DNA from 2 places in the Massilia litorea genome. Region 2 is predicted to be linked to the other one. Evidence: predicted binding sites of a transcription regulator. Region 2 holds the regulator's gene; the other holds the start of a gene.
The links. The regulator FliA, encoded in region 2, starts transcription of late flagellar genes. The targets are predictions, from matches to a motif close to CTAAAGTTTNNNNNNNNNNNGCCGNTA.
Positions count from the first base shown of each region.

Region 1: LPB04_RS07725 (LPP20 family lipoprotein) is a predicted target of FliA. The motif match lies at 1,641-1,667, and genes of this name have one in related genera.

Region 1 is NZ_CP062941.1:1,743,073-1,746,476, reverse strand. It holds gene LPB04_RS07740 (TraB/GumN family protein) at 1-691, opposite strand, end outside; gene LPB04_RS07735 (helix-turn-helix domain-containing protein) at 790-1,113, opposite strand; gene LPB04_RS07730 (VOC family protein) at 1,189-1,551, shown strand; gene LPB04_RS07725 (LPP20 family lipoprotein) at 1,721-2,260, shown strand; gene LPB04_RS07720 (flagella assembly protein FlgT middle domain-containing protein) at 2,250-3,404, shown strand, end outside.
Region 2 is NZ_CP062941.1:2,458,611-2,462,014, reverse strand. It holds gene LPB04_RS10935 (hypothetical protein) at 1-32, opposite strand, end outside; gene motD (flagellar motor protein MotD) at 99-830, opposite strand; gene LPB04_RS10925 (flagellar motor protein) at 832-1,575, opposite strand; gene LPB04_RS10920 (RNA polymerase sigma factor FliA) at 1,557-2,285, opposite strand; gene LPB04_RS10915 (MinD/ParA family ATP-binding protein) at 2,301-3,128, opposite strand; gene flhF (flagellar biosynthesis protein FlhF) at 3,121-3,404, opposite strand, start outside.

The DNA of each region.
Region 1 (3,404 bases), 720 kb from region 2:
AGTCGCGTACCGCCTGGCCCGGGTTCTTGACCTGGACGTGAACCGAAGGGTCGGTAATCTTCAGCTGGTGCTTGTCGACGATCTTTTCGATGGTCCTGGTGACCTCGCCGGCATTCGTGAGGCCGGCCTGCTTGAGTGCACGGTCGGACAGCTGGCCGGCGACGAACGCGGGACGTTCGCGCTCGATGCCGTTGTCGTCACCGAAATACACCTGTTTCAGCGTCCGCCAGCGCGCATACACCTCGGGCGGCAATACGTCCTTCAGTTCGGCGCCGTCCGGATTTTTCTTGACCCCGATCAGGAACGGCAGGGCCGTCACGGCGCCCCAGCCGACGCTGACGCCCGAGCCGGGCGGCTTCAGGTATTCCTGGGATTGCGCGATCACCTTCTCGACTTCGCGCGAGCGCCATTCCATCTTGATGGGCAGCGGAGAATACGTGCCGAAGACCCACATCACGTGATCTCCCTTCGAGACCTTCCACAGGCCGGGCCCCGGGCGGCTGCCGGAAACGAGGATGGTTTGCGGTGCAGCTTCCGCGTCGTCCGGCGCCGGTGCGGCCGGTGCGGCCTGTGCGGCCGGTGCCGCCGGCGCGGCGGGCTGCGATGCGGGCCCGGCTTCGGTCTGTGCCAGCACAGGCAAGCTCAGGAAGCACAGGGTCAGCGCGGAGACGAGGCGTTTCAGTGTCAGCATGGTGCATCCTTCGGGTTGTTAGCTGAAGGGTATTGTGTTGCCACAAAGCGATATAAGCAAGAAACAAGATGTTACAAGAGCCATATGTATATTGAATATCACGAATTCTCACTGGGACGCTTGCGCGCCGCCCATGGCCGCAGGACCAGATAGCTCGGCACCGCCGTGCGCGAGGCGCTCGTTGCGCTGATCAATTGCCGACGCAGCAGTAAGGCGATCGCGCGTTGCGCCGTGATGCGCGACAGGCCAGCCTCGAGCGCGATCGTCGCATAGCTGAGCTGTACGGCGCGCCCGCCGGCCGCCTCGATCCGGTGCCACAAATACACGTAGATCAGGAAAGCCGAAGGCGCTTTTTCGTGGCCGACGAGGTCCGGCATCAGCACATCGAGTACATAGGGATCGAAGGTGGTCACTGGCATCATGAAGAGTATAGTCACGATGATTATAGCTGCCCGGTATCCCGTGCGAGAATGCCGGGCAAACAACCAGGAGCGTGCATGATCACCCATATCAAATTCGTCAGCATCCCGACCCGCGACCAGGACGCGGCGCTCGCCTTCTACACCGAGAAGCTGGGCTTTCGCGTCATCACCGACCAGCCCTTCGGCCCCCAGCGCTGGATCGAGCTGCGCGTCGGCGCTTCGGATACGCGCTTTGTCCTGTTCACGCCGCCGGGCCAGGAAGACCGCATCGGTAGCCAGTTCAACGGTTCGCTCGCCTGCGACGACGTCGAGGCGACCTATCGCCAGCTCTTGAGCCGCGGCGTCGAGTTCGTGTCGGAACCGCAGAAGCAGCCCTGGGGTACCTACGCCATCATGAAGGATCCGGACGGCAACCAGTTCGTCTTGTCCTCGTCCTGATCGGCTTGCCGAATCAAGCATCGCGCTTGATAACCCGCCAATTCGCTTGCGGATTGCCGGGTTTTTGACATAAATATTTCCGTACGTCCATCAAGATCCGGCGCCGGCGTCCGTTATCCAGACTGATAGCGCGCTTTGAGCGCGCGCGCCCACCAACACCGGATCCGTCATGAAACTCGTCGCTGTCCTCGCCTTTGCCGCCGCATCGCTGCTGTCCGCCTGCGGCACCGTGCACACGCCCTTCACCCGCCAGGCGCCCGCGCCGCAGCCGGTCATCGTCACCCTGAACGCCACCGGCTACGGCGCCGTCAACACCGCCGCCTGCAATGGCGAGTGCGACCGCGTCTCGCCGGCCCAGCGCAAGCTGCTCGCCATGCGCGCCGCGCGCCTGGATGCCTACCGCGCGATGGCCGAACAGGTGTATGGCCTGCGCGTCGAAGGCGGCAGCACGGTTGGCTCGCTCGCGCTCAAGGACGACAGTTTCAAGGTGTATATTGACGCCTTCATCCGTGGCGCGCGCGTGACGAAAGTCGCCCAGCGCGAAGACGGCAGCTACGAGACGACCGTGGAGATGGATTTCGATACCAATGCGGCCCCCTCCCAGACTCCCCCGCGTGCCACCCAGGCAGTGGCAAAGAACGCGCGCAGCATGGTGGGCAACGCCGGTCCCGGCGCTGCCTATGGCGCCTCGTTCTACCATGCCCAGTAAGCTGGGGCAGTTCGGCGGCGCCCTGCTGGCGCTGCTGCTCAGCTTGTCTATTCCCGTGTGCGCCGCGCCGGCCGAGGCCGAAGGCGTCGCCGCGATCGCCGGCGGCAACCTCGCCGGCGCGCGCCAGGCCGCGATCCGCGATGCGCTCGAACAGCTCGGCCTGCGCAGCGGCGCCCGCGTCGATGTCGCCGCCGGCACCGCCACCCGCGGCAAGACGGTTGAGAGCAGCCGCGTCCAGCCAGCCTTTGACTTCGACCGCTACACGGTGCTGCGCGAATGGCAGACCGGCCAGGTGCTGCACGTGCGCATCGCCGTCAAAGAAGAAGACGCGCGTCCGCGCGGCAGCGTGAATCTCGCCTATAAAAAGAAGATCGTCGTCACGCCTTTCCACGTGCGCCGCTCGCCCCAGCTCGACGACGTCGACGACATCGCGATCCGCCTGCCCCAGGAGCTGCTGCGCCGCATGACGGCCGGCGGCAAGTTCCTCGGCAAGGAAAGTCCGTATGTCATCTCGCCGGGCAGCAAGGGCCCGAGCACGGACACAGCGGCCGTGCGTCGCATCGCCGGCATGTACGAGAGCCAGTTCGTGGTCTCGGGCGAAATCGTCGACGCCGGTAATTTCGACAAGCCGGCGTTCTATGGCCTGATCAACAAGGACGCGCGCCGCATCGAAATCGAATTTTTCGTCCACGATGGGCTGACCGGCGTCCTGCTGGCACGCCGCACGGCGCTGGTGGAAACGGTCGGAGAAAGACGCGTCGGCCGCGATAAACCCTTCGGCAGCGCCAGCTTCGCCGCCACGCCTTTCGGCGGCGCCATCCTGCGCGCGCTCGACGAAGGCATCGCCGGCATCACGGCCGATATCGCGGCATTACCCTTCATGGCCAAGGTGGTGCAGGTGCAGGGCGAACGGATCGTCATCGACGCCGGCAGCACCTCCTCGGTGACGCCGGGCGACCAGCTCGTCGTCTACCGGCTCGACCCGCGCCAGCAGGTGTATGGAGCCGATCCGCTGGTGCCGCTCGGCACCGTGGAGGCGCCGGTCGGGACGGTGTCGATCGTGCAGGTGCAGCCGGGATTTGCGATCGGGACCATGACGCCGCCAGGCGCCGCGCGCCAGGTCAGCGCCGGGGACATGGTGCGC
Region 2 (3,404 bases):
AATGCGGCCAGCAGAATCAGTCTGCGCTGCATGGTCAGCTCCATATGGTTGTGTCATCCATTGTACGGGATACCGTAGGGTGGGCATTCATGCCCACCCTACATTGAAGAGCCTGCCAATATGGTCACCGCCACCCTTCGGTTCCTCACCCTGCCCGCTTCGTCCGTGTTCGGCGCCACTGGCTGATTGGCGGCATGCCCGACCGCAGTCAGGCGCTCGGCCGCAACCCCACTATCGATAAACAGGCGCACCACGCTGCTTGCGCGTACGCTCGACAGTTCCCAGTTCGACGGAAACGCGGAGTTCGCAATCGGCAGCTTGTCGGTATGCCCCTCGACCTGGATCGCATGCGGATCGTTTTTCAGCAGGGAGGCCACGGTCCCCAGCGTCGCACGCGCCTCGTTGCCGAGTACCGCCTGCCCTTCCTCGAACAGGACCTTCGCATTGATCTCGACCGTCACGCCGCGCCCGGTCTGGGTCACGCGCACCTGCCCGTTTTTTACCAGCGGCGCCAGCGAGGCGTTCAGCTCGCGCGCCAGCGTGTTCAGGCGCTCGCGTTCGCGCCGCGCCGCATCAAGCCGCTTGCGCGCGATCAGGTTGGTCAGGGGAAGCTGTTCGATGGTGGAGCCGGCCTGCGGCACTTCGGGACGGCCGCCGAAGGCATCGCCCAGCGCATCCGACAGCGCCTTGTACTTGCCGGTGTTGACCACGGAAATGGCGTACATGACGACGAAAAAGGCGAACAGCAGCGTAATGAAATCGGCGTAGGAAATCAGCCAGCGGTCGTGGCTCGCTTCGGTTTCCTCGTCGTCGTAACGCTTGCGCGCCATGTCAGCGCTTCGCCAGCAGGCTGGCCACGCGTTCCTCGACCACGCGCGTGTGGTTGCCGCTCGCCAGGTCGTGGAAGACTTCGGTCAGGATTTCGTATTGCGCGACCCGGTCCGAGACGATGGCTTTCAGTTTGTTACCGACCGGCAGGAAAAAGAGATTCGCCAGCCCGACGCCGTAGACGGTCGAGACAAAGGCGACCGCGATGCCGGAACCGAGGCGCGACGGGTCGCTCAGGTTTTCCATCACGTGGATCAGGCCGAGGACGGCGCCCAGGATCCCGATCGTCGGCGCGTAGCCGGCGGCGGATTCCCAGATGCGCGCGGCCTGGCGTTCGGCGAATTCGATGGCGGTGACTTCGGTTTCCAGCAGCCCGCGGATCTTCTCGGGCGTGATACCGTCGACCACCAGGCGCAGGCCTTTCTGCACGAACAAATCCTTGGTGGCCATGTACTGCTCGAGCGAGAGGAGGCCCTCGCGGCGCACCGTATGGCTCCACAGCGCGATCTCGCGCGCGAGCGGCTGGCGCCGGCTTTTGGGCGGGAAGAAGACCCAACGCAGCATGTGCATGCCGCGGCGGAAGGCGCGCGCTTCGGATTGCAGCAGCACGGCGCCGAAGGTGCCGACCACCACGATCGCGAACGCGGCCGGCTGGATCAGGGAGGCGAAACGCCCGCCGTCGAGCGTATGCCCGATGACCAGACCGGCCAGCGCCAGCGCCAGGCCGATCAGGCTGGCGAAGTCCACAGCTTTTCCTTGAGCGAAGCGCGCAGGCGGGCGACGGCTTGCGTATGCAGTTGCGAGACGCGCGACTCGGACACGCCGAGCACGGCGCCAATTTCCTTCAGGTTCAGCTCTTCTTCGTAATACAGGCCCATCAGGATCTTCTCGCGCGGCGGCAGGCTGTCGATGGCCTCGATCACGGCCGAGCGGAAGTCGGTGTCGAGCAGGGCGCGCAGCGGATCGTCCTCGTCCACCGCATAGCGGTCGAGGAAGCTGTCGTTGCCGTCTTCATCGTGAAAATCCTCGTAGTAGACCAGCTGGTGGCCGCCGCCTTCGAACAGCATTTCCTGGTAGTCCGAGAGCGAGACGTCGAGCGATTTCGCCACTTCGGTCTCGGTCGGCGGACGGCCGAGCTTTTGCTGCAGCGAGGTCATGGCCGTCTCGACCTTCTTCATGGTCGAACGCGTGCTGCGCGGCATCCAGTCGTTGCTGCGCAATTCGTCGACCATGGCGCCGCGGATGCGCAGCACGGCATAGGTCTCGAACTGGGCGCCATGGTTGTCTTCGTAGCGGTTGATGGCATCCAGCAGGCCCATCATGCCGGCCTGGATCAGGTCGTCCACCTCGACCGAGGGCGGCAATTTTGCCTTCATCTGGTGCGCCAGGCGCTTGACGAGCGGGGCGTGCTCGGTGAGCAAATGGTTCTTGTCCGCTTTCCCTTTGACGGTATACATGCTTGTGCTTTTTTCTTAGGAACCAAAATGCGCGCCACCGCCCTGGCGCATGCGCGGCAAGGCAAAGCGCCCTGCCAGCTCGCGGAAGGCCACCGAGGCCCCGGCCAGCGGGAAGGCATCCACCACCGAACGTCCGAGACGTGCGGCGCGGTGCAGGTATTCGTCGGCCGGCACCGAGCCCATCGAACTCAAACTTACTGCAAGGTAACGAGTTGCTGCTGCCGACATATTATCGTAAACCACTTTCGCCTCAGCCTCGCTTGCGCCGGTGACCAGGATGCCGAAGGGACGGCGACCGAATTCCTGGGCCAGGCGTTTGATCAGGCCATACGCATTCGTGATCGAGGTGGCGCTGGTCGACACCTGCACCACGATTTCGGACTCGGCCAGGCGCGGCACGGCAAAGCCGCCATCGCGGTTCAGTTCGCCATCGACGATAACGATGCCGCCCTGCTTCTTCACCAATACGTCGAACGCTTTCGCCAGGCGGCGGGCCTCGTCGCTGCCGCTTGCCGGGGTCTGGCCGTCGCGCGCCAGCAGCGCCACGTTGAAACCTTGCGAAGCGGTCTGCACCACCTGGTTCAGCGCGCATTCCTGGCGTGCCACCTGCAGCAGGCTGACGTGGCGTTCCATCTCGAGGCGGCGCGCCACGCCATACTCGCGCTGGCAGGCGTCGACGATCAGGACTTCATTGCCGGCCTGGGCCAGCGAGGCACCGAGGTTGACCAGCATCGCGCCCTTGTCGTCGCTCGGGGTCGCGGAAAGAAAGGTCACGACGCGTGGCCGGGCGCCGGCCAGCATCCGGCGCAGGCCTTCGGCCTGGTCGAAATCGAAACTAGCCAAGGCGCACCTCGCGCAGGCTCTCGTCCTGGTGCACCTTGCCGGTGTGGGCCATCATCAGCGGCAGGTCGGCATCTTCAAACTGGTTGGCCGCGTCGCGGCGGCTGCGGAAGGCGCGGTCGACCAGCATCGCGCGGTCGGCCAGGTGCAGGTCTTCCGGCACGCGCTGGCCGTTCGAGATGTAGTGCAGGTTCAATTTTTGACGGATCACGACGTCGAGCACGTTGCCGATCGAGGCGGCTTCGTCGAGCTTGGTCATGATGCAGCCGTGCAGGCCGC